3 regions of the Paenibacillus sp. J22R232 genome follow, and region 3 is predicted to be linked to each of the others. Evidence: riboswitches for the same ligand, from Rfam matches in the RefSeq annotation. Region 3 holds a riboswitch; each other region holds the start of a gene.

Region 1 (9,881 bases), on a different contig from region 3:
CGATTGTTCCAAGTAACGGCGAACGTTACCTTTCAACTCCACTATTCAACTTCGAAAACTAATTTCTGAAGCTCATAGCGAACAGCCTTTCATTCCTCGGAATGGAAGGCTTTCTTTTTAACTGGCTATTCGGTATACTGAGCAAAATAAGTGTAGATATCGGGGGTTGAGGGTGATGGTCACCGCTATGGAGCAGTGGACTCGGTGGCACGCCGAACGGAAATATACAACGCTGCCGCTGATTATGGAATTACCCTTTCAGCTCGAACTTCGGGCAGGGGTTTTATCGTGGGAAGAGGTGTGGCAAGATGCTTCGCCATATGCTTTCGTATTAGAGAGCGGCAAGGACGGACGATACTCCTATTTGGGCTTGCATCCGGATGCGATTATTCGTGGCAAGGGCTTGACCGCGGAATCGGTTGCCTTTCGGTCACTAGAGGAGCAGAGCAAGCGCGAATGGAGCGGAAAGCCGCTTGAAGTGGTACGGGAATGGATGAGCGGCAAAGTCGGACCTAGGGCTGCTGATGCTCCCAAATGGATAGGCGGCTGTGTCGGGTTTTGGGGATATGACGTTATTCGCTCCATAGAGCGATTGCCGTTGCTTGCTTTGGATGATCGAAGCATACCGGATTATTTATTCATGCAAGTCAATGAGCTATGGATTATAGACCATCTGGATGAGAAGGTTTACTGCGCTGTTCATACGGAGATTGATCCTGACTTTGATGAGACGGAGCTTAGCGCAGCGTATGAGCATGCCCTTTTCAGAGCGAGCGGCATGACCGATTATTGGCTGACTTGGTTTGATGAGGAAAAGGCCAAGGAAAGGGCTGCGTCAACTCGGAGGAAACGCCAACGACTGCTTGACGATGATCAACTGCAGATGGATACGTCTTCTCTTGTTGATATAACTTCTCCTTTTCCGAAGGAGGCCTATATGGAAGCTGTTCGCCGTATCCAACGATATATAGAGCAGGGCGACGTGTTCCAAGTGAATTTGTCGGTGCGGCAGAGCAAAGAAATCGTATCATCGCCGGAAGAGCTCTACGAGTGGCTGCGATTAATTAATCCTTCTCCTTATATGGGTTTCCTTCGCTGTCCTGATTTCCAGCTGGTATCGGCCTCACCCGAGCTATTGGTTGAGCTTAAGGAGACTAAGCTTGCGACAAGGCCGATTGCCGGCACACGCAGGCGCGGTCGTACGGATGAGGAGGACCGCCGCTTGGCGGACGAGCTTCTCTCGAATGAGAAGGAACGAGCTGAGCATATCATGCTGGTCGACTTGGAGCGAAATGATCTAGGGCGCATTTCTGCTTATGGCACAGTCAAAGTAGAAGAGCTAATGGTTATCGAGCAGTACTCGCATGTCATGCATCTGGTATCGCAAGTAGAAGGGCGATTGGCGCAAGGCAAGGACGCTTATGATGTCATTTCAGCTACTTTTCCGGGTGGGACGATTACGGGTGCCCCGAAGATTCGGACGATGGAGATCATCGAGGAGCTCGAGCCAACGCGCAGAGGCCCTTACACGGGCTCGCTTGGCTGGATTGACTACAATGGCGATATGGAATTTAATATAATCATTAGAACGATGGCTCTGCAGGATGGGGCCGTTCATATTCAAGCTGGTGCTGGTATCGTGATTGATTCGGATCCGGAGCGGGAATATAAGGAATCATTGAACAAAGCGAAGGCGTTATGGAAGGCCATTCAATACAGCGAGCGGTATGCGGCGCATAGACAGGCGGCAGAGCCGGATAAAGGGGGAGCCTTAACATGATATTGGTAATCGATAATTATGATTCTTTTACGTACAATCTCGTTCAATATTTGGGTGAGCTTGGTGAAGACATTACGGTGAAACGCAATGACGAGATCGATTTGGCAGGAATCGAAGCGATGGCACCCGATCATATTCTGATATCGCCAGGTCCATGTTCTCCGAATGAAGCGGGTATCAGCTTATCCCTTATCGAGCATTTCAAAGGAAAAATTCCTATTTTCGGTGTTTGCTTAGGGCATCAGTCTATCGGACAGGCCTTTGGAGGCGAGGTTGTTCGCGCCGAGAAGCTTATGCACGGCAAGACATCCGCGATTCATCATCAGGGGACATCCATATTCGAGGGAATGCCCTCGCCGTTTACGGCAACGCGCTACCACTCCCTTATCGTGCGTCGAGAAACGCTGCCGGACTGTCTGGAGATTACAGCGGAAACAGAGGAAGGCGAAATTATGGGCCTTCGCCATAAGGAATATCCGATTGAGGGCGTACAATTCCACCCTGAATCGATCATAACGGAGCATGGGCTTACAATGCTTCGTAATTTCTTGCAAAACCGGACGGGCGCAGTGCGATGAAAATCGGGCTGAACGGCACCGTTTTGGAAGCAAGCGAAGCCGTGATCTCAGTTTATGATCACGGTTTTTTGTACGGCATGGGCTTGTTCGAAACCTTTCGCACCTATAATGGGGTACCTTTTTTATTGGACCGGCATTTGAACCGCCTGCATGCGGGCTGCGAGCAGCTGGGCATTCGATACCAGAGCAATCCGGAACATATTGCTGCATGGGTAAAAGAGTTGATTGCAGCAAACGGATTGGAGGACGCTTATGTCCGTATGACCGTTAGCGCGGGGGAAGCGGAACTGGGCTTGCCGACCGGTGATTATGAGCGTCCGACTGTACTTATGTTAGTGAAGGCTCTGCCGCCCATAAATGATGCGGTTCATATGCGCGGAAGGGAGCTGCGGCTTATGCAGACGCGGCGGAACACCCCGGAAGGTGACGTTCGCTACAAGTCTCTCCATTATATGAACAATATTATTGCGAAGCGGGAGCTGCTCGCAAGCGGGGCTTCGGCGGGAGCGGAAGGACTTATGCTAAGCCATGAGGGATGGCTGGCAGAGGGGATTGTCAGCAACTTGTTTTTTGTGAAGGATAACGTCGTATGCACGCCTGCGATATCAACCGGCATACTGCCTGGCATTACGCGGGAGCGTGTGCTGGAACTGGCGAGAGGCGAAGGATACCAAACGGACGAAGGGTTATACAGCTGGGACATGCTGCTGCAGGCTGACGAGGTTTGGCTGACCAACTCCATTCAGGAGCTCGTTCCTGTTACGAGTTTAACCGATATTTTGGGACAGGCCCGTATTGTAGGCAACGGGGAGGCTGGCGCTATAACCAGGCAGCTCTTAACGTTATATAGGAAATGGACGACGGCAAATGGTGAGATGTATTAGCCTGTACCTTCTAAAGGACAGATTTAGAGAACATACAAAGGAAGGCGGTAATAAAGTGAATCAGCAACCGGTTTTCTACAATAGAGCATACGACTTTGGAGACGGAGCGACGCTTGCGCTAGGCAATCAGACACTCATCATGGGCATTCTGAATGCGACACCCGATTCGTTCTCGGATGGGGGGCGATACATGAATATTGAGGCAGCCGTAGCTCACGCAGAAGCGATGGCGTTGGCTGGAGCGGACATGCTCGATATTGGGGGAGAGTCTACTCGTCCAGGATTCGAGCCGGTTAGTCTTGAAGAAGAGCTGCGCCGGATCGTTCCCGTTATTCGGGCAGTACGTAAAGCGCTACCGCATATGCCAATCTCAATTGACACCTATAAAGCGGAGGCGGCTCGTCAATCGTTGGAGGCCGGAGCCCATATCATCAATGATATTTGGGGCTTGAAGGGTGACCCCAATATGGCGCCGGTGGCAGCGGAATACGGATGTCCGGTCATTATTAGCCATAACCGGCATGCGAGGGACTATAACGATTTGGTTCCTGATGTGCTTGCCGATCTGATTGGAAGCGTGCGCTTGGCGCAGGCAGCCGGAGTGAAGGAAGATCAAATATGGCTTGATCCGGGTATTGGTTTTGCCAAAACCCATGAGGATAATCTCGAACTAATGGGCCGTTTATCAGAGGTAGCGGGACTCGGTTACCCTGTTCTCCTTGGTACCTCGCGCAAACGATTCATTAGGCAGACGTTAGATCTGCCTGTTGAAGAGCTTGTTGAAGGCACGGCAGCGACTGTCGTCCTTGGCATCGCACAAGGCTGCCAAGTCATGCGCGTTCATGACGTAGGCGCAATCAAGCGCGCTGCACGGATGGCTGACGCTATCGTATACCGCGATTAAAAGCAGCAAAAGCATATGCGTTATTTTCGACAGATAGGCATGCTATAACGTTGGGAGAGTGGATATAATGGACAACATGATCATTAAAGGGATGAAGTTTTACGGATACCACGGCGTATTCCCCGAAGAGAACAAGCTCGGACAGAAATACGAAGTCGATATCGAACTTGCCATGGATTTGGAGCAAGCGGCAGCAACCGATGATCTAACCTGCACGGTTAATTATGCTGAGATTCATGCGCTGGCCAAAACGATTGTGGAAGGTCCTCCTTTTAAGCTAATAGAAGCTTTAACCGGTCACATTGCATCACGGGTATTGGAAGCTTATACTATGGTAAATGAAGTGACGGTTCGAGTAACGAAGCCGAACCCGCCGTTCGATATCCATTTTGACGGAGTAACGGTGGAGCTGCGTAGAAAGCGGGATGCTGATGGACGAACTATTCCCGCATAATGGGGCAGCAGCTTATATTGCACTTGGCTCGAACATGGGGAACAGAGAACAACTACTGTTGTCCGCGATTAGCTTAATAGACGAGCATTCAAGCATCAAGGTAAACCGAGTATCCGGTTTGTATGAGACGGATCCGGTAGGCTATACGGAGCAACCGCCTTTTCTCAATATGGTGTTGGCTGTACAAACGACATTATCTCCGATAGAGCTGCTGCGTCAGCTTCTAGCCTTTGAGCAGCAATTAGGGAGAGTTCGACAAATACGTTGGGGACCTAGAACCATTGACCTCGATCTGCTCCTATATGATAATGTCAGAATGGATCAAGAGGAACTAACCTTGCCGCATCCGCGCATGATGGAGCGGGCGTTTGTCCTTGTGCCGCTGCATGATGTGCTTGATCAATCGCATCTGCTGCAGCAGGAGGTAGGCGCAGCGTCCGAAGCGGCGCTTCTGGATGGAAAGGAAGGCATTACATTATGGAAAACAATCAATTGGCGCAGCGCGTCAGAGCCTTTCGAAAGCTGAAGGGCTACACTCAGCAGGAGCTGGCCAAGGAGCTTGGCGTATCAGTAGCCGTGCTCGGCTCTTTAGAGCGCGGAACAAGAAAGACCGATCCGAAGCTGCTCGGCCATATCGCCAAAACGCTAGGAATCAGCTACGAGGAGTTAATGTCGGATGATCGCGAATAGCGATGCTGCATTTCTTTCATATGAACAATAACCAATCAGAAGGGAAGTGAGGAGCGACATGCTGAAAGTCGGAGACATCGAGATGAAGAACAGAGTGGGGCTAGCACCGATGGCAGGCGAGTGCAATCCTGCTTATCGATTGATTGCAAAGGAATATGAAACAGGGCCTTGTATGTGCGGGGATGGTTAGTGACAACGCTATTCTTCACGGCAACAAATGAACGCTTGAAATGCTGTTCGTTGACGAACGCGAGAAGCCGCTCAGCCTTCGAATATTCGGCGGGGCCGGAATCGCTTGTCGATAAAAATTCACGAATTGGTTTCGTCAGCTTTAGATGCGGTTAAGAAGCGAGTAACAGTGAAAATGCGTACCAGCTGGGACGATGAGCATATAGTTGCTGTTGAGAATGCGCGTGCCGTTGGGCACGCGGGAGGCAAGGCGGTAAGCATGCACGGTCGCGAGCAGCTGTATACAGGCATGGCCAATTTGGACATCATAAAAGATGTAAAAGAAGCGGTATCTTTTCCTGATATAAGCAATGGAGACGTAATCTTACTTGAGAATGCCAAGCACCTTCTGGATCATACCGGCTGCGACGGCGCAATGATTAGCCGCGAGGAGAACTAATCAGCTGCTATTACAGCTGACGGAACATCAGGTACTGTTGAAGGGATCGTATACTAATCCAATCATAGACCGGTTATAGGCAGCGGATGGAAATCGAAGCTTACCGACAGCATTCGACAAAAGCTGCTATCGAGCGGCTTCTGCTTCCGTTTTAAGAATTGAAACGGTTTCAATGGCTCGTCTGGCTTTGATTGACATTCAGGGAACCTTGCAATATAATCGTGCAATATAATCTAACGAATACATCAAGAGCGCTCCAATTAACAGTAGGTATGAGGATCAGGAAGCGTAATATATTAGGTATCAGTGAATTCATACAAGGTATGAAAAATTAGTCACATGACAGGAGAATCGGAAAGATGAACGATAAGCAAATCATTCTGACTCAAGAAGGGCTGCGAAAGCTTGAAGATGAATTAGAAAACCTAAAATCGGTCAAGCGTCGTGAAGTTGCTGAACGTATTAAAGTAGCGATTGGCTATGGTGATATAAGCGAGAACTCGGAGTATGAGGATGCGAAGAATGAGCAGGCGTTTATCGAAGGACGCGTTCTTACCCTTGAGAAAATGCTGCGCAACGCGCGTATAATAAATAATGACGATATTGATATTGATACCGTTAGCATCGGTTCGATCGTGACGGTTGAAGATATGGAATACGGCGACACAATGGAATATTCCATTGTAGGCACGGCAGAGGCTGATCCGCTGCAAAATAAGATCTCAAATGAAAGTCCGGTAGGCAAAGCGATTTTGGGCAAGAAAAAAGGAACGGTTGTCGAAGTCAGCGTACCTGTCGGCATCATTCAATACAAAATTCTCGACATCAAAAAGTAAGGTTTGCTATGCGCGGATCAAAAAGCTTCCTTGTAGGAAGCTTTTTGAACGTTTAAAATATAAGAACGTATAGATGGATACTGATGCGGCGCTTATATTTTATCGGAAAATGATTGAATGCCGCAATAATCTGGCCACAGCTGCTTATGCTTGCCGAATGATCAAGGAGATGAAGAAGTGGAACATGAAAACAATGAGCAGGAGCTAAGCGAGCTCTTGCAAATTCGCAGAGACAAATTAGACGAGCTTAGAGGGTTGGGCGTCGATCCTTTCGGACGGAAGTTTGAGCGGACGCATAACGCAAAAGAAATCGTACAAACCAATGAAGGTCATAGCAAGGAAGAACTGGAGGGACAAGCCGTTTCCGTGCGCATTGCAGGACGTATCATGCAAAAACGCGGAATGGGCAAGGCCGGTTTTGCCACGATTCAGGATTTGAGCGGAAAGATCCAAATCTATGTACGTAAAGATACCGTCGAGGAGCACAAGTTTGCCGCATTCGATCTGCTCGATATTGGAGATATCATCGGCGTGCAGGGCGTTGTGTTCAAAACAAATACGGGCGAGGTTTCAGTCAAAGCCCATGATATTGAAGTGTTGACGAAGTCGTTGCTTCCGCTGCCTGACAAATATCACGGCCTGAAGGATGTAGAGCTTCGTTACCGCCAACGTTATGTTGATCTTATCGTCAACCCTGACGTACAGCAAACCTTTATTACACGTTCCAAAATCATTCAATCGATGCGCCGCTACCTGGATTCCCGAGGTTATCTAGAGGTAGAGACGCCAACCTTGCATTCCATTGCAGGCGGTGCGGCAGCGCGTCCGTTCGAGACACATCATAATGCGCTTGATATGCAGCTTTATATGCGTATCGCGATCGAACTTCATTTGAAACGCCTCATCGTCGGCGGATTGGAGAAGGTATACGAAATTGGCCGCGTATATCGCAATGAAGGGATGTCCACGCGGCATAATCCAGAGTTTACGATGATTGAGTTGTACGAGGCTTACGCGGACTATAAGGACATTATGGCTTTGACAGAGAATGTCATTGCACATATCGCCCAAGAAGTGCTCGGTACGACGACGATCACTTATCAAGGGCAAGAAATTGATTTAGCTCCGCAATGGCGCAGAGTATCCATGGTTGAGATTGTTAAGGAAACGACTGGCGTTGATTTCGGCGTGGAAATGAGCGATGAGGAAGCACACCGCTTGGCAAAGGAGCATAAGGTTGGAGTTGATGCCCATATGACCTTTGGCCATATCCTTAACGCCTTTTTCGAGCAGTTCTGTGAGCACACTCTAATTCAGCCGACTTTTGTAACCGGACATCCGGTCGCTATTTCACCGCTTGCGAAAAAGAGCGAAGCAGATCCGCGTTTCACAGATCGTTTCGAGTTGTTTATTGTGGCTCGCGAACATGCGAATGCTTTTACAGAGCTTAATGATCCTATCGATCAACGCGAACGGTTCGAATCACAGCTAGTTGAACGTGAGCATGGCAATGATGAAGCACATGAGATGGATGAGGACTTTATCCGTGCTTTAGAATACGGTATGCCGCCTACTGGGGGGCTTGGAATCGGGATAGACCGCTTGATTATGCTGTTGACAGATGCACCGTCCATCCGTGACGTGCTGCTGTTCCCTCATATGAGAGACCAAAAGTCTGCTGAATAACACAGTGTATAGAATCGCCGGGGCTGATTAGTCTCGGCGTTTTTTTATTGACTAATATCTAGCTTCTACGGCATCAATTCTTAAAATCTACCAAAATATGCCCTGAAATCTAATAGGCCTATTGATTTGTGAGATTCATATGGTATATTAGAACTATAAAGCAGAGCACGATAACGGCAAACCTATCGAAAGGTAGGGACGCAAAGCTAAAGGGCCTTCCGAAAGATGGCAGCCAGCTACCGAATGGACAAGCTTTTTTTTTATTTTCTCTTTAAATGAATGAGTAAAGCTTCATACGATAACGGCAAACCTATCGAAAGATAGGGACGCAAAGCTAAAGGGCCTTCCGAAAGATGGCAGCCAGCTACCGAAAGGGGTTTTTTTTATGCGTAAATTTATGATGTTGATCGCAGCTTTTATCCTGTTTGCTTCTATTAATGTAACGCCTGCTCAGGCTAGTGAAGCAAACCAATGGCTGGATACGACTAATCTCAGCAACGGTGTCGTGGCTGTTAAATATCCGGTTAACGCTAAAGTGAAAACGAAACTTATGATTGCAAAAGGACAAGCTAACTATACGTACAACCTAACTGCAGGTGGAAAAACAGAACAATTTCCGCTGCAGCTTGGTAACGGGCAATATACAATATCGGTATTAGAAAACGCGTCGGCAAACAAGTACAAGCTGGTATCAAAACAAACCGTTACCCTGAGCTTGAAAGACAGTACAGTACTTTATCTGAACTCGATCCAAAACATTAATTGGACCGATACAAGCAACGCGATCCTGAAGGCTAAAGAGCTTACAAAAAACAAAAAAACGGATAGCGAGAAAGTAAAGGCCGTTTATGATTATGTTATTACAAACATTAACTACGACAATCAATTAGCCGCGAACCTTTCGGTTGATTACTTGCCAAGTATCGATCGTACGTTCAAATCTAAGAAGGACATTTGCTACGGATATGCTGCATTGTTTGCAGGAATGCTTCGCAGCTTGGATATTCCGACAAAGTTGATGATGGGAAATTCGTCATACGTTGATGTTTATCACGCTTGGAACGAAGTTTACTTGGATGGCAAATGGGTCATCATCGACACAACAGTTGATGCAGGCCTTAAAAAGGGCAACAAGAAGTTCGAGCAAATTAAGGATGCTTCGAAATACACAGTCGCAAAACAATATTAAGGGTTAGAACAACGAGCAGGCGTATATACGCTTTGCTCGTTTTTTTGTTTGTTCCTTCATTAATATAGCTCATATCGAGATTGGTGTTTTTCTTCAATTTTATGAACGGAAAAATGATTTTACTAAATCTGAAAAAAACACTTGCAATGCCATAGGCAAACGTGATATATTATCTAGGTCGCCAACGAGACACACGGCCGACACGGAAGAAAAGATTGCTCTTTGAAAACTGAACAACGAGTAATAACTGCC
Region 2 (9,881 bases), on a different contig from region 3:
CTTTGAAGTTTTCATACGTTCCTTGTATCCATGAATGCCCCTGCTCAACGGCCTTGCTTCCTTCCTCAATGCTTTTCATCACGAGCAAGCTGTTGGATTGGGTACTCGAAACAAGATCGGTAACCGATAATGCGGCTTGCGCCGATTGTGACGCCAGCTTCTTAACCTCGCCGGCAACTACCGCAAAGCCTCGTCCAACGTCTCCTGCGCGCGCAGCTTCGATTGAAGCATTCAAAGCGAGCAGGTTCGTTTGATTGGATATTTCCGAAATGATATTGATGATCTCGCTTATCTCGTTGGAGCGTTTGCCTAATGTCGTGGCTGCTTCTTGGGACTCCTGCATCGCTTGCTTGATGACCATCATCTGCTGAAGCGTTCTTTCGACTAGATCCTGCCCTTGCTCGGATTGTACGTGTACCTCTGTTGCGATGTTCTGAATATCCTTCATCCCGTTCGATACATCTTTAATCTCATTATCGATATGATTAATATTCGTATGGCTATGTGTTACGCTTTGAACGATTTCATTAATGCCCTCAGACATCCGGTTTGTTGAATCCGCAACCTGCTGTGCGCTGTTTGTGGACTCATTGACCGATTGCTTCAAGTGCTGGCTCGTTTCCGAAATCAAATTTGAAGAAGCAATGACTTGCTGAATGAGCGTTTTAAGGCTCGCGATCATTAATCCGAACGATACCGACAATTTCCCGATTTCATCCTTGCTGTGGATCGAAATCGCTGTTTTCATATCGCCTGCCGCGATCTTATCGGCTGCAAGCATTAGTTTTCTTAGCGGATTCGTAATGACTTTACCGATCACGGCCGCAATGATACTCCCCACTACAAGCACGATCAGTGAAATAATAATCGTAGTCAGGTTTGAGCTAGCTGTTGTTTTCGGCACAACCGAAGCATCCAGATCTATCCCGAGTATGCCATAGGTAACGCCTGAATTATCCGATACCGGAACGAATATGGATTTATGAGTACCGTACTCGTCCACGTAAATAGGGCTTATCATTGATTTCTTGTCTGAAATCGCTGCTTTCATTTCATCGGTGAACGGATACGGCGTTCCAAAATCATCCGGCACGCCTGATAGAATTAGAATCCGTTCATTGTCCCCCGTATTCGATAGAATATAAATATTCTCAAGGCTATGGATCTCCTGCAGCTTCTCAAGCTCTGTTTTGATCAGCGCATAATTCGGATCCTCTATGCCTGACAGCTGCTTTCCTGAGCCGGGGATTGAAGCTAACGTATTGCTTGCAATTTGAATATCGGTTATCAATCGCTTATCGAACTGCTCCAGCAATTTCTCCGAAAGATTGTGCTGGGACATGTAACTCGATATAGCAAAGGCTGCACAAGTGATAACTTGCAAAAGCAGTATGCTTAATGCGATTTTTACGGCTAGATGCTCCTTATACCAATTGAAACTAAGTATAGATTTCTTCATGAGTGTACTCCCTTTTATTCATTCGATTATATTCCGAATAGGTTTCTTCGATTTTTCCTTTTAAATATTGGACGATGGAATGAACATCGGATACCTGCGTATACGGTGAAATAACGAACAGCTTGCTGGCATACAGCGCGATCCGTTTAGCATCTGTCGTTGGTACGTAAAGATGCTTTTTCGTATCGCCGAAGAACATTTCGCTCCGGTCTCTTCCCAGAATTTCAAATAATATTTCATTTAATTTGTTTTCCCTGTCTACTTCCTCGTAGCTGCAAGCACCGGCATATTCCTTTGGATATCCGTTCAGCCCATCCGAATACAACCGGAACAAAGTGATGATGCCCGGATTATGCGGATTTACAATAATCGCTTCCGGTATTTCCAGCTTCAGCGCTTTTCGGAAAGCGACATTTACTTCAACGAACTGAGCCAGCAGCTTTTGATAGCCTTCAATGCCAAACGCCAACAAAGCGCTGTATATGCTGATGGAGCTTCCCATTCTTGAGCATTCTAGCGTGTAGCTCGTGTGATATTGCCCATATCCTCGGTGTCCAACATAAGGTGTCTCGTCTGGATCCAAATCCAGAAGCTTTAAATCAGTAGCATTTTTCACTAAAAACAAGCTCGTTGAATAAGGCGTTTGCCCGAGCTTCTGAAAATCGAAGCAAAGCGAATCCGCTTTGTTCAAATGTTTCATTTTGGCTTGAATGGTTTGGAGTGCCGCAAGCGCATCTCCCTCAATGCTCAACGGATTATTAGCGAAATCATAGTTGTTGAAGAATGCGAAAAATCCGCCCAGAGCCGAGTCGGCATGAATGTGAGGCCGATTTATCCGATGCTCCTGTGCTAAGCGTTCTGTCATTCTATGCACGTCATCAAGGCTATCAATGCCCATTGCATCTGTCGTGCCCGTCGTGGCAACGACATATATCGGAATGCCGCCATTCGCAATGACCTGTTCCATTTTTGCTTTCAAATCGTCAATGTCCATCGAGCTGTCTTCGTGCGTACGGATTTTGACTAAATGATCGCTTCCGAGCCCCGTTGCTTCCATCGCCTTATAAAGGCTGTAATGCGCTGCCTCCGAGCAGAAAGCGTATAAATTCTGGGGCACTCCGGACTTGGCGGCGGATGAGCTTGCTTTATTGATTGCAAGCCTGAGGCCAGTAAATATAGCGCCCTGGCCGCCCCAGGTTGTGTATCCTCCGCTTTCTGCCGTTCGATATCCGACAAGATCCGACATCATTGCAACAACCTTAACTTCGGCTTCTGCGCCTGCCGGCCCATACACATCCCATAAATTATTGCCATTCACCATAAATGCCGCAAGCATGCCAAGTATGCCCGGTGTACTCGCCATAGGCAAAATGTTGGTTAGAAAATATTTGGTATGATAGGGATGAGCATGAAGCAAGGAAAGAAGCTCTTTGTTAACCTCTTCCAGAGGACTTCCGCTATGCGGAATTCGGCTAACATCCGCCAGCTCCTTATAAAATAACGGTCCTCTATCTTTATTCCCCTTCAAAAAAACCGAATCGGGATCTTTTAGCTCATCGACGCCGCTAACGATCTGCCCCATTAATTCCAACATTTGATTCCGTTGAGCTGCGTTTCCATCATCACTTGGAAATAAACGGCGAATATCTGATTGATTATGCATAACGTTATGACCTCTCTCCACTATTTGAATTTATCTCTCTGAATAAAAAAAGGCATACCTATAATTTTTCATAGGTATGCCTTTGCTTAATGCTTCGCAACTGGCTGACATTTCTTTTTAAGAAGTAGTCCCTATAGCTTTGCGCCACCATCTTTCGATGGGTTTGCCCGTATGAGATTTGGAGAAATTTGTACTTTAATTAGTAATCATTTACAGCTACTAGGAACATTCTACTATTTCGCATTTCTAAGATCAATACGTATTTATATATATAAGTCTAAAGTAATAGACAATTCGCCAAGAATTTATCTTTTTGTCACAATTGATATGATAATATACGGCTTTTTGGCTTATTATTAGTCGGATCAGTCTATTTATTTTCAAAAAAAACATATGTATGCACATATTAAAACGCATAAAAAAGAAGAGTTATATCCCTTCCTCTCTAGCACGTATGAGTTAGCTTTGATTGGTTGATGCTGCTGCATGACGGAACCCTTCGAATTGCCTCTTCCGTTCGTTTTCTATTCGGGCTGCTGAATCGTCAGGTGCTGCAGCAAAGACAGCAGCTTTGCCTGCATACGTCGTAGCAGGTGCGGCAGGCAACGCAGCGTAAGCCGTTGCAGCGCATGAAACTGCCCCAGGTCTCGAAAGTCGCTTGTCCGCATAATAAAAGGCTCTCACCCACACGGCCATAGCCGCACAGGGAGAGCCTTTTGTTTAAACGCGCCTAGCTTATCTTACCAGCCATCCGCCATCCACGGCGAGAATATGGCCGTTCATATAATCGGATGCCGCCGATGCCAGAAACACAGCAGGTCCGATTAAATCCTCGGAGGTGCCCCAGCGTCCTGCCGGGATACGCTGCAGGATTTGAGCGCTGCGAACCGGGTCTTCGCGTAACGCTTCGGTATTATCCGTGCTCATGTAGCCTGGGGCGATGGCGTTAACCTGCAAGCCCTTGCTTGCCCATTCGCTCGCCAGCGCCTTCGTTAGCCCTGCTACCGCATGCTTGCTTGACGTATAGCCAGGCACGTTAATGCCGCCTTGATAGGACAGCATCGAAGCGATATTAATGATTTTGCCGGAGCCCTGCTCGATCATTTTTTCCCCTGCCAGCTGCGATAAAACAAATACCGAATTTAAATTGACGTCGAGTACTGCCTGCCAATCCTCGTAGCTGTGATCCGCAGCAGGCGTCCGGCGAATAATGCCTGCATTATTTACTAGGATATCGATTCTGCCCAGCTCGTCCACTGTCCGCTCAATAATGCCGGCAAGCTTGGAACGGTCAGAAATATCCGCCTGAATCGTAATCGCTCTCCGTCCCAAAGCTCTAATCGCTTCCGCCGCTTTGTCGGCAGGGGTGCTGTTCGTAACAAGCGCTACGTCAGCGCCTGCCTCCGCTAATCCAAGTGCGATAGCTGCTCCGAGGCCGCGTCCCGCTCCCGTCACGACTGCCGTTTTTCCGCTCAAATCAAACAAACCCATCGGTTCATGTCCTCCCTTTTGCACGCTTTACGCTCTCTGGAAGCTGTGCCTTCATCATTTGGATCTGAAGAGCCTCATATTTGGCTGCCACCTCGGGCGAGATCCCCTCATCTGTGATGATGCAATCAATCTCGTCCAGGCCAGCAAATGTAATCAAGGCGCCTTTATCGAATTTGCTATGGTCAGCCAGGCAATAAACAGTCTTCGCATTGTCCATGTACAGCTTCTTCAGCTTAGACAATTCCTCTGTGAATATCGTCAAGCCATATTCCATATGAATGCCTGTCGTCGAAAGAAACAGCTTATGGACATTCAGCCTTTTAATCCATTCCTGGGACTCTGCCCCAATCAGCAGATTGTTATGGCGGTAGCCGCCGGGAATGACCAATCGCACCTGATCCTTCAAGGTCAGCTCGCGGATAATAAGCAGGTCGTTCGTCAGCACGGTTACGGGCATATTCGGGAGCCTCTTGGCCATCTCAAGCGTCGTGCTTCCCGCATCAAGCGCGATGATATCATTCTCCTCGATGCAAGTGAGCGCAAGCGCCGCAATGGCCGACTTCTCCTGCTGGTGCTTGCTGTTAGGAAATTGGAGCGGATAGAGGCTATCCTCGCCCTCTTGCTCTACCACAGCCCCGCCGTGGGTACGTTTGAGCAGCCCCTTCTCCTCCAGCTTCTCCAGATCTTCCCGTACCGTTTTTTCCGTTACGCCAAATTGCTCGCTCAGCTCAGATACTTTCACTGCGCCAAGCTGCTCTAGTTTCTCTATAATTTTCCGATGCCGTTCAGCAGCAAGCATGGTGCACCTCCTGTAGCGAATGCTTCTATTTTAGCTCGCTTGCAGGCACTGCGTCCATGTCTGTAAATGTATAATTCTCGCCGGCCATCGACCAGCAGAACGTGTAATTGCTCGTTCCTACGCCTGAGTGGATGGACCATGGAGGAGAAATGATCGCTTGCTCGTTCGCTACGACCAGATGTCTCGTCTGCGAAGGCTCGCCCATCATATGGAATACGCGCGCGTCGTCGTTCATGTCGAAGTATAGGTAAGCTTCCATGCGGCGATCATGCACATGAGAAGGCATCGTATTCCATACGCTTCCCGTTTTGAGGCTTGTTACGCCCAGCATCAGCTGACAGCTCTGAATGCCATCTGCGTGGATGTACTTGTACAATACGCGCTCATTCGACGTTTCTTGTGAGCCAAGATGAGTAGGATTCGCTTCCTCCATCGTCATTTTGCGCGTTGCGATCTCCGCGTGGGCGAGCGCCGAACAGAAGTACAGCTTGGCCGGGTTCGCTTTGTCTATGCTCGAGAGCAGGACTTGGCGCTTGCCTTTCCCGACGTAAAGCACTTCCAGCTTGCTCAGCTCGTATACCTCGCCGTCCACGGAAATCGAAGCCGGGCCGCCAATGTTCAGAAACCCAATCTCACGGCGCTCCAAGAAATATTCCGTCTTCAGCGTCGCTGCATCCTCAAGCTCCAGCGTCTCATTCACGGGCGTTGCCCCGCCAACGATCATGCGGTCATAATGCGTATATGTCATCTTGATTTGATCCTGTACGAACAGGCTCTCGATCAAAAACTCGCTGCGTAGACGTTCCGTATCGTATTGCTTCACATCGGTAGGGTTTGTTGTGTGGCGTACTTCCATTGGATAAAAGCCTCCTATAGTTTTATTGTGCAGCCGCTTGCAGCCAGCCGCACCAACGTTTGTTAATGTTCGTTTTTATAATATCACACATTTACGAACATAAACAGTACTTAAATGAAATTTGCATTATTTCAAACGGAATCGATTGGATATTCGCATATGAAAAAGCGGCCCATACTGCAGGCCGCCTTTTGTCCCATTTTGTATGTTTGCTAAGTTACATCGAGAGGAGATTTGATTCCCCCTATCATTTTAAGCGAGAAATACGAATCACCAGGTAAGTCTTCCGCCCGTATGCTTATATCCATGCAGTCGTTCATACTTTTCAATGCGCATGAGATGCTTCATTTGTGTTCTGTATAAACGAGAATAGTCTCTCCTTACCTCGGTATATTCTTTGCCGTAATCAACCATTTTAATGCCCTTCCGATATTCCTTAGTTTTGTTGGCTCTTGGATTCTTGTGCTTCTTCTCACGTACCTGCTGCGCGCTTTGCTTAGCTGCCCATACCAATATGTCTTCTCTTGCGAACATCTTCATCCCCGCCGTACCGGGTTAGATTATGGCAACCAGCCATTATACCGATACAACTAATAGAAGAAGACCTTTGGATTGAACATGCATGTCACTCACCTCTCTGCTTTATTTATTCCACCGGCTCACTCCATATCCTATTTACCTCCAAGAGCTCGGTGCCCTCGAAGGAAAGCTTGTAAATATCCGGCATTGCAAGCTGTTTCCAAAATTCAAAGCCATAGCTTACATCAAAAGCATTCATAATTAAAACAAGCAAATTTCCGTGCGTTCCAATGACGACATTTTTTCCGGGATAGCTGCTCAGCACCCGAAGCGTCGCTTCCACACCGCGTTTTTGTGCTACCGCATTCGATTCCCCGCCATCCCATGCAAAGCTCGAATCCTCCCATACCCTCTCGATTGCTGCTTGAAAATGGTCTACCGGCATGCCCGATAACAACCTTTCCCTAAAGCCCTCTACAGTTAATATCCGTCCCCCTGTATATGCAGCAATCCCTTCAACGGTCTGAACTGCCCGTTTATACGGACTGGATATGACATATTCGATAGAGAGATCCATAAGAAGCTCCGTTACCTTTTTTGCATCATTCAAACCTTTATTGGACAAAGGCCTATTTAATTCATCCGGCGTATAGAGCGAATGCGCATGCCTTACAAAATAAAGATTCGTCATAGGTTTCGCAGGCTCCTCCTCATGTTACTTCACCGTAATCGTTGCATGTACAGAACCGTGATAATAGCTGTCTACAACCTTTTCGTCTAAGGAGAAATCGGTATTCGCAGCAATGAGATAGGATCCGCTTGGCAGCAGCAGGTCCTTCTCCTCGTAAAAGGATCTCCAAAAGCTCGCGTTGGGATCATCATTCGAATAAGCGCCGCTTTTTTGGAAAGGAAAAAAATGCTTTTCGCCCTTTTTCAGTACAGTTGGACTAAGCTCAGTCGTATTAGCGCCTTCCATCTCAATCCTTTGGCCATCCGTTAAATAAAATACGATGTAGCTGCTTGGTCCCCAAATCGTAATCGAATCTTGAGCCCCGATATATGTCATGCTAACCGAGCACTCGATAGGCTCGCCCTTTGCGAAGGCAGTCTTCTCGATGTTCAAAGTCATTTCGAATAGCTCGTCTTTTTGCTGGAGCTTCGGTTCAGCCAGCTTGTGGGCTAGATCAGCGTCAATCTCATTCACATTCTCGCCTTCTCCATTATGTGCTCCGCAGGAAGTTAAAATGATCATGATAGCGATTAATAAAAGACGTTTCATCGTATTCCTCCTTTTTTTGCGCGAGCGGCTCGAATGGTTACTTTATGAACGATAACACATGCTCCTTTACTTCAATCTTCTGTTCTTCTGTTAGCTTTATGGAATGATGTTCGTCGGAAACAAGCTCCGGAACGAGTATGGTTGAAGGGTTATCGAGCTTCGTTACGCGCTCGTCGCCATCAGTAGACATGAAGATATCCGACCTGCTCCCGTCAGCTAGCGTGATTTCAGATTTAATAAAGTTTCCATCTATGTCGTAATGATCCTCAATCATTTTGATTTCGGACTTCACGTATTTCTCTCCTTCGACAACAATAGTAATGGCATTTACCTTTTTATAGCCCGTTCTCTCGAAAAAGCCCTCAGCATTCTGCTCGCTCATTTCTGTGGCAAAAGCCTCAATATGCTCGATTTTCTCCGATTTACCGCAGCCATTTAACACAACGACAATCATGCATAGAAGAATCCATTTTATGAAAATTGAATAATTGATTGTTTTCCTATTACTGATCAAACGACCACTCCTCTCATTTGAGTTACTTTCACACAATCACGGTATGCGCATGCTGAAAGTCGGTTGCTCCGCTTCCTTCCCGCTGCATCCGGATAATGTATATTTCTTTCCTTCATCTGTTTTATTTGTCGCGATTCCGCTGCAGAAAGAAAGCTGCTTAATTGGGTTTCCGTACGCATCATGCGTGCTATCAAAGGTATAGGCTATATTTTGACCATCAAAAATAAGATCTTGAAAGATCGCTCCACCTTCTATCGTATAGGAAGTGACATGAATTTCATCCGCTGTATTGCTTTTCACATTTCCCAGGAATTTCTCCCAAACGTCTATGTTATGCCATTGGGCCAACGCATTCACGACATCCCCGTTTTTCACCGCAAGCTCTACTCCATAAGTAACACCGAAAATGATCTCTTTCAGCTTTTCCGTATCGGCAGAAGATATCGTGTAGCCGGTCCCGGTATCACTTACCTCCGTGTACATGCTTGTTTTCATCACCGGGTCCAGCCACAGATGAACCGCGCGCTGCGAACCTTCATGCTCAATGATGATGTCATAATCCGGTGTTCTAACATCGAGCACTCCTTCTATTTTGTTCGCGCCTTGAAGGGCTTCTATTACCAACATTATTTCGTCCGATTGCTTGAGAATACCATAAACATCAGAATTCACTGTGCCAAATTGCAACGATCTACTAACCGTCACCTGTTCAGCAAGTGTATCTCCCGGTTGATGTTGCTGCTTTAGCTCGTGAGGAACGACGTTATTAGAGGCGGGCTGCTTCAAAGAAAACGTACAGCCTGCCATAACAAATGCAAATACAACTACTGCGACAGCGATGGCTGCCTTATCCCTTTTCATATCTTCACCTCACAATTACAAACGTTTACAAATTTGTAAAGGTTGCATTTGAGAGTGAAGCACTTTGCCGCTTCATTCATGCCATTCAAAATGATATGATAGGTATGATTTTCTATATATCCCCTTAATCGTTATTGGAGGTTATTTGCATGCCCATGCCAACGCATATTGTAGCAGCAGGCGGTTTCGTAGAAAACGAACACGGACAGATTCTTCTGGTGAAAACAGAGCATGACGGATGGGTGTTCCCAGGCGGACAGGTAGAAGCAGGCGAGAATGTAATCGACGCATTAATCCGGGAAATAAAAGAGGAAAGCGGAATCGACGCTGCTATTTCATGTTTAATTGGCATTTATTCGAATACAGGAACCTATAAGTGGCATGACGGGGTAACTGACATTCCAACAAAGGTCATGATGGACTTTTCATGCAAGGCAGAA
Region 3 (9,881 bases):
GACATCAGGCTCGAGCTACAGCCATGTGAATAAGATGTATATTTATACGAGTGCATGGGGAGGAACCGAGCGCCCCAAAAATTCGGGCTCTACGCCGACGGAAGTATTGGTACGCAACGGAGTAATCGAAGAGATATCCATCGACGCAGCAATTGCGGGCAAAGCGCCTGAAGACGGCTACATCCTTCGCACGCACGGCACTGCCGCGACTTACGTAAAGGAGCATTTGCAGATCGGTCAGCCGATTACAGCCAATTACTCGCTCGTATCCCAGACAACGGGAGCGAAGGCTGATCCGAACTCTTTTGAGATGATGGCAGGAGGCCATACGCTGCTCGTTAATGCAGGTACGGCAGCACCGTTCTCGCGTGATATTACAGGCGTTAGCGGATCGTCATATACTTCGAGATCTGGCGTTGGCTACTCAAAGGATGGATCTAAGGTATATCTGATCACCAGTGAACGTTTTAACGGCAATACCGGATTAAGCTTAAAGGAGCTTCAGCAAGTCATGCTGCAGCTGGGTGTTTTTAAAGGGGTCAACCTAGACGGCGGCGGCTCAACGACGATGATTGAACGGCCGCTTGGCAATTATGCGCTGCAACTGGCGCACTCCACGCAATACGGTTCCACGCAAAGAAGTGTCGCTAACGGAATTGGCGTCTTTACTTCTGCTCCGAAAGGCACACTAAAAGGCATAAATGTCAGCGGCGCAAACGTGATGCTTATAGGCCAAAAGTCGTCTTATTCACTGAAGGGATATGACACTTATTACAATCCGTATGATGTAGACAATACATCGGCGGTATGGACCTCCGATAAGGCGATCGGCACTTTCAAAGGCAATGAGTTTACGGCTGCGAAAGCAGGCAAGGCGACGCTTAGCGTGAAGGCTGGGGCGATTACTACCAAGCAGGATATTGAAGTGATCGGACAGGAACAAATCGCTTCTCTCTCCATTGACACGACGGCAGGCGTATTGGCAAAGGGAGCGACGATTACTGCTCCGCTGACCATTAAGCTGAAAAACGGAAGCACGCACAAGCTCAGCGCTGACTCCGTGAAATGGGAGTTCATTGGATTTAACGCAGCGGTTGCCGGAGACAGCATAACCGTACAATCGGTAAATGCCGGAACAACAACCGGTTATGCAATTGCCCGCTATGACGGGTATCCGGCCATGATTCCGTTTACGCAAGGTGAAGCGGTCAGCACCTTCGAGGATTTCGAAAAAACGGCTTATCCAATTACGTCCCAGGTCACTCCCGTGGATGCGACGGTGGGCGGCGTGAAGCTTGTCTCCGATTTTGCGGGACAAACCTCGGCCAAGGCTTTGCGATTGGATTACGATTTCACGAATGGCTCGGGAACGAAGGCATCCTACGCTGTGTTTAATACAAACGGCCGTTCCATAGAGGGTTCGCCTACCTCCATGACAGTAGATCTTTTCGGCGACAACAGCTTGAACTGGGTACGCGCAGAATTCATTGACGCGGACGGAAAAGCACATCTGCTCGACTTAGCCAAGCAGCTGGACTTCACGGGATGGAAAAACGTTAAGGTGAATTTATCATCGGCCGGAATGAAATTTCCCGTAAAGCTTAAGCGAATCTATGTGGTTACCATTGCGGAAGGCCAAGATGAGCGGCTTCCGGTAGGTTCAATCGGACTAGATAATATGAAGCTCCAATATCCGCCTTCAGTAACGGTTGATACGAAGACGAAGGTCGAAATGACTGTAGGCAATACGACCGCTGCGGTTAATGGCAAAACGTTGAAGCTGGACTCTGCGCCACTCGTGCTTAACGGGATCACTTACGTGCCGGTTAGATTTGTGTCAGACGCCATGGGCTCCCAGCTTCTGTTCAATGGACAGACGGGTCAGGTAACGGTGCTTCGCGGCAATAAACTGATGGAGATGACACTAGGTAAAAAGGATCTCATTCTGAATGGCGTGAAGCAAACCTCAGAGGTGACGCCGATTGTTCGCAATAATCGCACCTTGATCCCGGTACGCCTATTTTCGGAAAAACTAGGTCTAAAGGTGGGCTATGACGGGAAAACGAAAAAGATTACCATCGATTAACGATGGACGAAAGATATCCCATCTGTGGTATGATAGAGTAGATTAACCTTTAATACAGAAAGGTTGCCGATCTACAGTGGACCACCTTACGGGCGATATAAATCGAGTCATTAAAAATGCAATCGAAGTCATGGAAGACAGCAAATATCAAATTTATGAAATATGTGAATCAGCGCGCACGGAGCTAGAATCGCTGGAGCAGGAGCTTGAAATCGTGCTTCAGGAAACGGTGAAGACGATCGATAAGGTTGATCAGCTCGAACAAGACTATCGCCGTGCGCGGATAAGGCTGACGGAGGTCAGCAGGGATTTTGTACGCTACAAGGAAGATGATATAAAGTCAGCCTATGAGAAGGCAACGCAAATTCAGCTTGACCTGATGGTATACCGCGAGAAGGAATCCTATCTAAAGGCAAGGCGGGATGATTTGCAGAAGCGAGTACGCAATGTAGAAAACTCCATTGAGCGCGCAGAAACGATTGCGTCGCAAATAAATGTCGTGCTTGAGTATTTAGCCGGAGATCTGAATCAGGTTACGCGAATTATCGAATCAGCCAAAACCAGGCAGCTGCTTGGGTTGAAGATCATATTGGCCCAAGAGGAAGAGCGCAAACGAATTGCTAGAGAGATTCATGACGGACCAGCGCAATCACTCGCCAATATCGTGCTTCGAACAGAAATTGCAGAACGAATGCTTATCAAGCAGGAATTTGTGATGGTGCAGGAAGAATTAGTAGATTTGAAAGGACAAGTACGCTCTGGGCTGGAGGAGATCCGCAAAATCATTTTCAATTTGCGCCCAATGGCTTTGGATGATCTGGGACTTGTTCCGACGCTGCGAAAGTTCACACAGGATTTTGAAGAGAAAACGAAAATACATACCGTATTCGAGCTGATTGGCAAAGACGCTCGAATGCCCTCCGCAATGGAAGCTGCCATATACCGATTGGTACAAGAAGCTTTCACGAATGCGTTGAAGCATGCTAGCGCTTCTCATATTAAGCTCGAGATTAACTATCAGCCACAGCATATTTCACTCATTATTCAAGATAACGGCGTTGGGTTTCACAGTGAATTAATCGAGCAGGACGCCACCCGAAACGCGCATTTTGGATTGGTTGGAATGAGAGAGCGGATTGAGCTGATTGAGGGAAGGATGGATATAGACTCAAATCCTGGTAGAGGGACGAAGATTGTAATAGATATACCTACTACTGCCGAATCTAGAAAGGAGTAAGATGTTGATGATCCAGAGACCTGCAAGCAGTATGAATACTATCAAAATTTTACTTGCGGATGACCACCAGCTATTTCGCGAAGGACTTAAACGGATTCTAAATATGGAAGACGATCTTGAAGTTATCGGCGAATGCGGGGACGGCATTCAAGTCATGGAGTTTTGCAATCATACGATTCCTGAGATTGTTTTGATGGATATCAATATGCCAATCGAGAACGGAGTCGTTACGACTGAGCGGTTGAAGAGCTTGTTTCCCGATGTAAAGGTTATCATTTTATCTATCCACGATGATGAGAGCTATGTGTTTGAAACGCTTCGAAAAGGGGCTACCGGCTATTTGTTAAAAGATATGGAGGCAGAATCGCTTATTAATGCTATTCGCTCCGTAGTTCAAGGCCATGCCTATATCCATCCTAAAGTAACGGGCAAGCTGATTAACCAGCTTCGCCGCATGACATACTTGGACGAGATGGGAATCGTTTCAGGCGCAGCAGCAGCCCAAGAGCCGGGAGTGAAATTCGTTGCTGGCGATGAGAGCCCGTTAACGCGCCGAGAGGCCGAGGTTCTAAGGTTAATGGCAGAAGGCAAAAGCAACAAGCTTATCGGCGAATTCTTATTTATCAGCGAGAAAACGGTCAAAAACCATGTGAGCAGTATTTTGCAAAAGATGGAAGTTGATGATCGTACGCAAGCCGTTATCCAGTCGATTAAATACGGTTGGGTCACATTGTAGCTTTAATCGCAATCAGATTTACATATAGAGAAAACCCCCGCAATCTGCTCGATTGCGGGGGTTTTTGCGTCTAATGAGCGGGCAGCAAGATGTTATACGAATATGCGTTATTTACTTTGTTTTTGTTTGCGCATGGATATGAATCCAGCTGTCAAAGCAAAAGCGCCGATTAGATAATACGGTATTGGACTAGTGTCGCCTGTCTTCGGCAACGTATCAAGCGGTACTTGTTCATCATCGACAACGGTATCGGTAGCGGAGTCAACCTCCTGACCATCGTCTACCCCGCCAACTGGCGGCTCATCATCGTCGATTTCAATAATGTCCGTTTCCTCAGGCGTAGGGGATACCGTCGGCGTTGTCGTTGACGAAGGCGTTACGGTCGGTGTAGTCACTGGTGTCGAGAATGGCGTAGGCGATAAAGTAGGCGTAGTCTCAGGAGTCGCTGAAGTTGTAGGCGTTGGCGTAATAGTAGGCGTAGGAGTAGGTGACGTCGACGGCGTTGGTGTCGGCGTTGTACAAACCACGCCATCGTTTACGAGCGATAGCACCTTTTCATTGCCCCATGAGATGGTTAGCGTATTCGGATTCGTGCTTGCTGCTTTGACGAACGTTTCTGGATGGGACTGAACCGCGTAAGTGGATAGGGTTACCGAGGCGTTACCCGGAATTTTGCCGTCACCGGTCTGATTCGAGCCGGGAACTTCCCATACGAACGGTACCTCGATATTGCTTTCATTCGTTACGATCCAGCTTCTTGTAGCTTCCGGATCAGCCGAACAGGCAGTATCCAGCTTTAGCTTCGGCGTGTTGATCACTACTTTTAATGCACTGGAAGCAGCCGTAACCTCAATTTGCTGGCTTGCGGTCAAATCGGTTGTGAATCCGGTTAACGTTAGTTCCTTAAGGACGTAAGAGCCGATCGGCAAATCCTTGAACTCCAGGACGCCGTTTGCGTCCGTCGTTCCTGTTCGGAACAGAGAGTCATTGCTCCATAGCTCGAAGGCAATGCCAGCATGGGGCGCTCCTTCAACGTTATTGAGATGTTTATTGATAATAAGGCTGCCTGCGCAGGTGCTGGTGAGCTTTAGCTTCCAAGCTTTAATCTTGTTGCCGTGAGCGCCTACTCCCAGCTGGGTGAGCAGCTCTCCGCTGTAGATATCAAGCTGGTAAGGCTGGCAAACGGGAAGGTTAACCGTAATGGTGTAGCTTCCTGCTTTCGGATATATAATGGAGTGCCCATCGAAATGGACTTGCTTGTTATACGGTATAGTGGTCTCGCCTGGACCCGGTTTCCAATCTGCAGGTCCGGCATAGGAGGAGAAGCTTACCCGTACGCAATCTTGCGTCGTGGTGAAAGTTGCCGTTGCCGTACCGTTGCCGTTGTCAACGATACTGGCTTGGCTGGCGATAATATGCTCCCTATCCGTAGAGTAGGTTTGGCAACTGTTCTCAGTTGACGGCACTTCTCCGGAAGGGCTGCCGCTGTTGTCTCCTTCTGCCATGGCTATAGAACCTAATGCAAGCGAAAAAATTAATAAAAGGGCTAAGCTTAAAGACATTCGTTTTTTAAAATAACGCATGATTCACTCTCCTCTTAGATAGGTGGTAGGGGTCTAAGAGGGCCGGTTACACTACTCGCTCCATATAATCCAAGTGTCCACATACAGACTATACTTCATCGCTTCCCTGGCTAATCTAATAAGCGTCAATCACCGCTTCCTTTCCATAATCACGCATATCTTATATATGCAAGTCTACGTAATAAAATGATAACATATATTGTAAATTGCTCAAGGGTGTTTCTTTGTCGGAATTTGACTATTAATAACCATTAAAGTAGGACTTTGAGGCACTGCGCCCATTTTGCAATCTTGTCCTTTTTGGCGGAACCAGTGGGCTCTTCCCGGCATATAGTGTCACCATGAGGAGGTGGCCGCCATGTTGGAGGTATTACTTTTGGTCATTGGCTGTTATGCTTTGGCTGCTTTGTCGGTGCATCTGGCATTTCGCATTCGGCGAGGAAGGCAGCAGGCTAGCAAGCATTTTGTGCTTGTGGCGGACGTTCGGCAAAAAAATATGGAATGGTATATGCGTTCGTTGTTTTCTTTTTCGAGGAGAATGGGCAAGGATGTACGGCTTACCATTGTGGATCAGGGGATCACCGATGAAACGCTGTCCATCGTTGAGCGTTTTTCCAGAGACGGCAAAGAAATTAAGGTGCATAGCAAAGATATAGGTTCGGATAGCGAAAATATAGATCGTAAGCGCTCACAAGCGAAGGAAGTGGACGGTACCCAGCTATTATGGCTCCTGCAGGCCGAAGGCATCGTATCGCAAGCGGATCATGCCGTGTTGATTGATTTGCAGAATCCGTCGGATTTGTCCAAAATGCCATTTTAGGATATAATTTTTGCAAATGAATATTCAGGGTGAAGCACACCCGATGACGCGCTGCGCGTCATCGGGTGTGCTTTTTTTTGTTCACCGCAGGCATGTGGAATAGCCTTAACGGATGGATGAGACGCTGAATGCTCAGCCGAAGAGCAAAGGGGAGAACAGGATGAGGGTTCGGATATATGTGGTTAAGACACGTGGAGGCTGGCAGGCAGAGATGTCTATGCATGCTGCGATCGATAGGCATTTTTGGATGGATGGCCATTATGGCGGGGCTGGTTGCCTAAACAAGGAAAAGGGAGAAAGCGGCTGGCTGCTGCGGGAGGAGCTGCCGCTTGGCGATGCTTGTTTGGCTGTCGAGCTGTGGGGGTCCGTCGCGTTAAAGCGGAGCGGGTTGAAGGTTGCCGTCGATCAACAAGACAAGCGATTGGGAGAAGCGGCAAAGGTGAGAATGGAAACGAGCTCTACGGATAGCTTTGAAGCGATAGAGCTGCTCATTGCCTGTGCCGAGCAGGCTAAACGCATGGCGCAAGAGGGCAAAGAGAACGCAGAATTGGGGCGCTGGCTGAGGTTTGGCAGCAAAGACAAGAAACTTGCGAAGCTGGGGGAGGAAGGGGTAGTGCGTTTGGCGGAGCGGTGGGATCGGAAAGAATCGAGTGGTTGGGAGGGAGAGACAGGAGAGAACGGGAATTGGACGGATCGAAGAGAACGAGGAGCAGGAGGTGGGAGAGAGTGGGCGGAACGAAGGGAGCGGGGAGCAGGAAGCGCTAGGGATGCAGAGACAAGGGAGAACGGGGATTGGACGGATCGAAGAGAACGAGAAGCAGGAGGTAGGAGAGAGTGGGCGGAACGACGGGAGCGGGGAGCAGGAAACGCTAGGGATGCAGAGACAGGGGAGAACGGGAATTGGACGGATCAAATAGAACGAGGAACAGGAGCAGTGAACGGTAGAGCGGCGTGGTTGGAGAGGGGAGAAGCCGTACATCGTCGAGCGGAACTGGAGGGGCTCGCGGCGGGGGCGCAGCGCGCCGCGGCTATGCTGCAGGGACGTGCGCTGCTCCGCAGCGAAGCGCACGCCCTGTTGTCCGGCGCGGGCGGACCCGGCTCCGCGGCAGGCTGGAGCGAAATGCTACAGCTTGCCGCGCTGCTCGGGCAGGTGCGCCTGGGCGGATCGATCGCCGCCGCGGATGGCGGGCGATCGGGCGCGCTGGGACGCCACAGGCGCGAGTGCAGATGTCTGCGCTGCGGGAGCGGTGAGGCGGCCATGCACCGCACGGCATGCGCCGCGTGCGGGAGGGTGTGCGCCTATTGCACGGCGTGCATTGGGATGGGGCGGAGCCGGGAATGCGAGCTGCTGGTTACGGGGCAGCGCTCGGGTCTTCGTGGAGCAGAGAGGAGCGCTGCGAGGGGGCGCAAGGCGCTGTCCCATGAGCAGCGGTTAGCGAAATGGCAGCTTAGTCCTGCGCAGACGGCCGCGGCAGCGAAAGCGCTGCAGTTTGTAGAGGCGACATATGCGGGCAGGAATGATAAGCCGGAAAGGAGAGGAGAGGGACCGAGAGAGTTTCTTCTTTGGGCCGTGACAGGGGCGGGCAAGACCGAAATGATATTCCCTCTAGTCGAGTCCGTTCTGCTGTGGGGCGGCAAGGCGCTCATCGCAACGCCGCGCCGCGATGTCGTCATTGAGCTCGATCCACGAATACGCAAAGCGTTCCCAAGGGCATCCGTGGTTACCTTATACGGAGGCAGCGAGCAGCGCTGGGAATATGGGGATATAACGCTGGCTACGACGCATCAGCTGCTCCGTTTTTATCAGGGCTTTGACCTAGTCGTCGTTGACGAACTGGATGCGTTTCCTTCCGCCGGTGATCCCCTTTTGCACTATGCCGCTGACAAAAGCTGCGCACCAGGCGCAGCACGGCTGCTGCTGTCCGCTACACCGCCGAGCGAGCTGCAGCGGGCTGCCAAGCGGGGCAGGCTGCCGCACGCAAGAGTCCCCGTGCGGTATCATCGCCATCCGCTGCCAGTGCCTAAGCTGCTCCAGACGCCGGCAGTGAAGCAAATGCTGCAGCAGAGGAGGCTGCCTGCAAAGCTGCTAGCCGCCTTGCAGGCCTCGCTCTCCCGCGGAGCTCAGTTATTTGTCTTCGTACAGCAGATTGCACAAACAGAACCGATGGCCGCGCTGCTGCAGGCTGCTTTATCATGCTCAGCGGTATCGGCTACTTCTTCGCAGGACGCGGAGCGAACGGAAAAAGTACAGCGTTTCCGCGCCAGAGATATCCGAGTGCTTGTTACGACCACTATTCTGGAGAGAGGGGTTACGATTCCCAAAAGCGACGTCTACATCCTCGATGCAGACGGAAGACTGTTCGACGAAGCTTCTTTGGTGCAGATGGCAGGCAGGGCGGGCAGATCGGCGGATGATCCTTTCGGCAGCGTCTATTTCTGCAGCCGGGAACGCAATCGCCCTCAGCAGCAAGCCGTCAGCCACATCCAAACCATGAACCGCATGGCTCGCAAGCAGGGCTATCTGCTCCCCAGCGGCAAAGGAGGCTCGCACCGATGACCTTCTCGCCTCTGGAGTGGCTCAGGCGGCTGCAATCCGCCCTTGCCGCAGGCGCGCAGCTGCTCGCGCCAACGTCTGCCGCATGCCTCCTATGCGGCAAACCGCAAACCGCGGCTCGCAGCGCGGCCACGGCAAACCAATCGAAGCTGACGCCTCAGCTTCGGCAGTCCCTTTGCGGAGCATGCCTCTCCGCAATTCCATGGCTTACCCGCATCGCCTGCACTCGCTGCGGGCGGGGCATCCCATGCGAGGACTGCATCCGCAGTCCGCATGGCGCATTCCAATTCAACCGCAGCGCCGTTCATTACAGCCCCGCGATGAGAGAAATGCTCGCTTTATATAAGTATCGCGGGAATGAACGGCTAGCCCCGCTGCTTGCCGACATGCTTCTGCCTGTTTTTGAAGCAATGACAGTTGAAATCATGCAACGGTCGTGCATAGGTTTCAATCCAAATAGGAAGTCCAAAACAAGGTTTGCCGATTGCTGGGATGCTGTCACCTATGTACCGGTCAGCTCGGAGCGGGAGACCGAGCGAGGTTTTAACCAAGCTGAGCAGCTAGCAGGCGTTATAGCCAGGCGTTATAGCCTCCCGCTCTTGCGGCTGTTGGTCCGTTCGCGCCATACGGAGAAGCAAAGCTTCAAAACACGAGCAGAAAGGCAGCGCGACACAAGAGCCCTTTTTAATACGCAAGCAGCCGAAATGGCAATTATCCAGAAGCCCGAAGCCATCTCTAATAAAAGAACACCTCATAGCCGCAGCGTGCTTCGGATTCTTTTGGTAGACGACATCTATACGACCGGAAGCACGGCGGACGCGTGTTCGCAAGCCTTGTTAAAGTCTGCGGTTTTACCGATTGAGAT

Evidence for each region. Region 3 has a riboswitch for cyclic di-GMP ahead of AC0YN3_RS16140 (SpaA isopeptide-forming pilin-related protein). Riboswitches for the same ligand answer to the same signal wherever they lie in the genome.
Region 1: another riboswitch for cyclic di-GMP. It lies ahead of AC0YN3_RS30485 (transglutaminase family protein); the one in region 3 lies ahead of AC0YN3_RS16140 (SpaA isopeptide-forming pilin-related protein).
Region 2: another riboswitch for cyclic di-GMP. It lies ahead of AC0YN3_RS11625 (pyridoxal phosphate-dependent decarboxylase family protein); the one in region 3 lies ahead of AC0YN3_RS16140 (SpaA isopeptide-forming pilin-related protein).

The regions. Positions count from the first base shown of each region.
Region 1 is NZ_JBWDNK010000021.1:67,359-77,239, forward strand. Features, by position in the region: gene cysK (cysteine synthase A) at 1-62, shown strand, start outside; gene AC0YN3_RS30435 (anthranilate synthase component I family protein) at 176-1,780, shown strand; gene pabA (aminodeoxychorismate/anthranilate synthase component II) at 1,777-2,358, shown strand; gene pabC (aminodeoxychorismate lyase) at 2,355-3,242, shown strand; gene folP (dihydropteroate synthase) at 3,298-4,146, shown strand; gene folB (dihydroneopterin aldolase) at 4,214-4,600, shown strand; gene folK (2-amino-4-hydroxy-6-hydroxymethyldihydropteridine diphosphokinase) at 4,578-5,126, shown strand; gene AC0YN3_RS30465 (helix-turn-helix domain-containing protein) at 5,078-5,290, shown strand; partial or broken gene AC0YN3_RS30470 (tRNA-dihydrouridine synthase) at 5,349-5,906, shown strand; gene greA (transcription elongation factor GreA) at 6,278-6,754, shown strand; gene lysS (lysine--tRNA ligase) at 6,932-8,440, shown strand; cyclic di-GMP riboswitch class I at 8,606-8,684, shown strand; cyclic di-GMP riboswitch class I at 8,734-8,812, shown strand; gene AC0YN3_RS30485 (transglutaminase family protein) at 8,826-9,629, shown strand.
Region 2 is NZ_JBWDNK010000003.1:124,757-134,637, reverse strand. Features, by position in the region: gene AC0YN3_RS11630 (methyl-accepting chemotaxis protein) at 1-1,459, opposite strand, end outside; gene AC0YN3_RS11625 (pyridoxal phosphate-dependent decarboxylase family protein) at 1,440-3,122, opposite strand; cyclic di-GMP riboswitch class I at 3,215-3,300, opposite strand; gene kduD (2-dehydro-3-deoxy-D-gluconate 5-dehydrogenase KduD) at 3,858-4,613, opposite strand; gene AC0YN3_RS11615 (DeoR/GlpR family DNA-binding transcription regulator) at 4,618-5,412, opposite strand; gene kduI (5-dehydro-4-deoxy-D-glucuronate isomerase) at 5,438-6,268, opposite strand; gene AC0YN3_RS11605 (hypothetical protein) at 6,539-6,802, opposite strand; gene AC0YN3_RS11600 (histidine phosphatase family protein) at 6,915-7,478, opposite strand; gene AC0YN3_RS11595 (hypothetical protein) at 7,503-8,066, opposite strand; gene AC0YN3_RS11590 (hypothetical protein) at 8,104-8,520, opposite strand; gene AC0YN3_RS11585 (DUF4362 domain-containing protein) at 8,617-9,441, opposite strand; gene AC0YN3_RS11580 (NUDIX hydrolase) at 9,591-9,881, shown strand, end outside.
Region 3 is NZ_JBWDNK010000004.1:511,854-521,734, forward strand. Features, by position in the region: gene AC0YN3_RS16125 (stalk domain-containing protein) at 1-2,086, shown strand, start outside; gene AC0YN3_RS16130 (sensor histidine kinase) at 2,163-3,323, shown strand; gene AC0YN3_RS16135 (response regulator) at 3,331-4,059, shown strand; gene AC0YN3_RS16140 (SpaA isopeptide-forming pilin-related protein) at 4,167-5,642, opposite strand; cyclic di-GMP riboswitch class II at 5,674-5,757, opposite strand; gene AC0YN3_RS16145 (hypothetical protein) at 6,001-6,462, shown strand; gene AC0YN3_RS16150 (ATP-dependent helicase ComFA) at 6,623-9,019, shown strand; gene AC0YN3_RS16155 (ComF family protein) at 9,016-9,881, shown strand, end outside.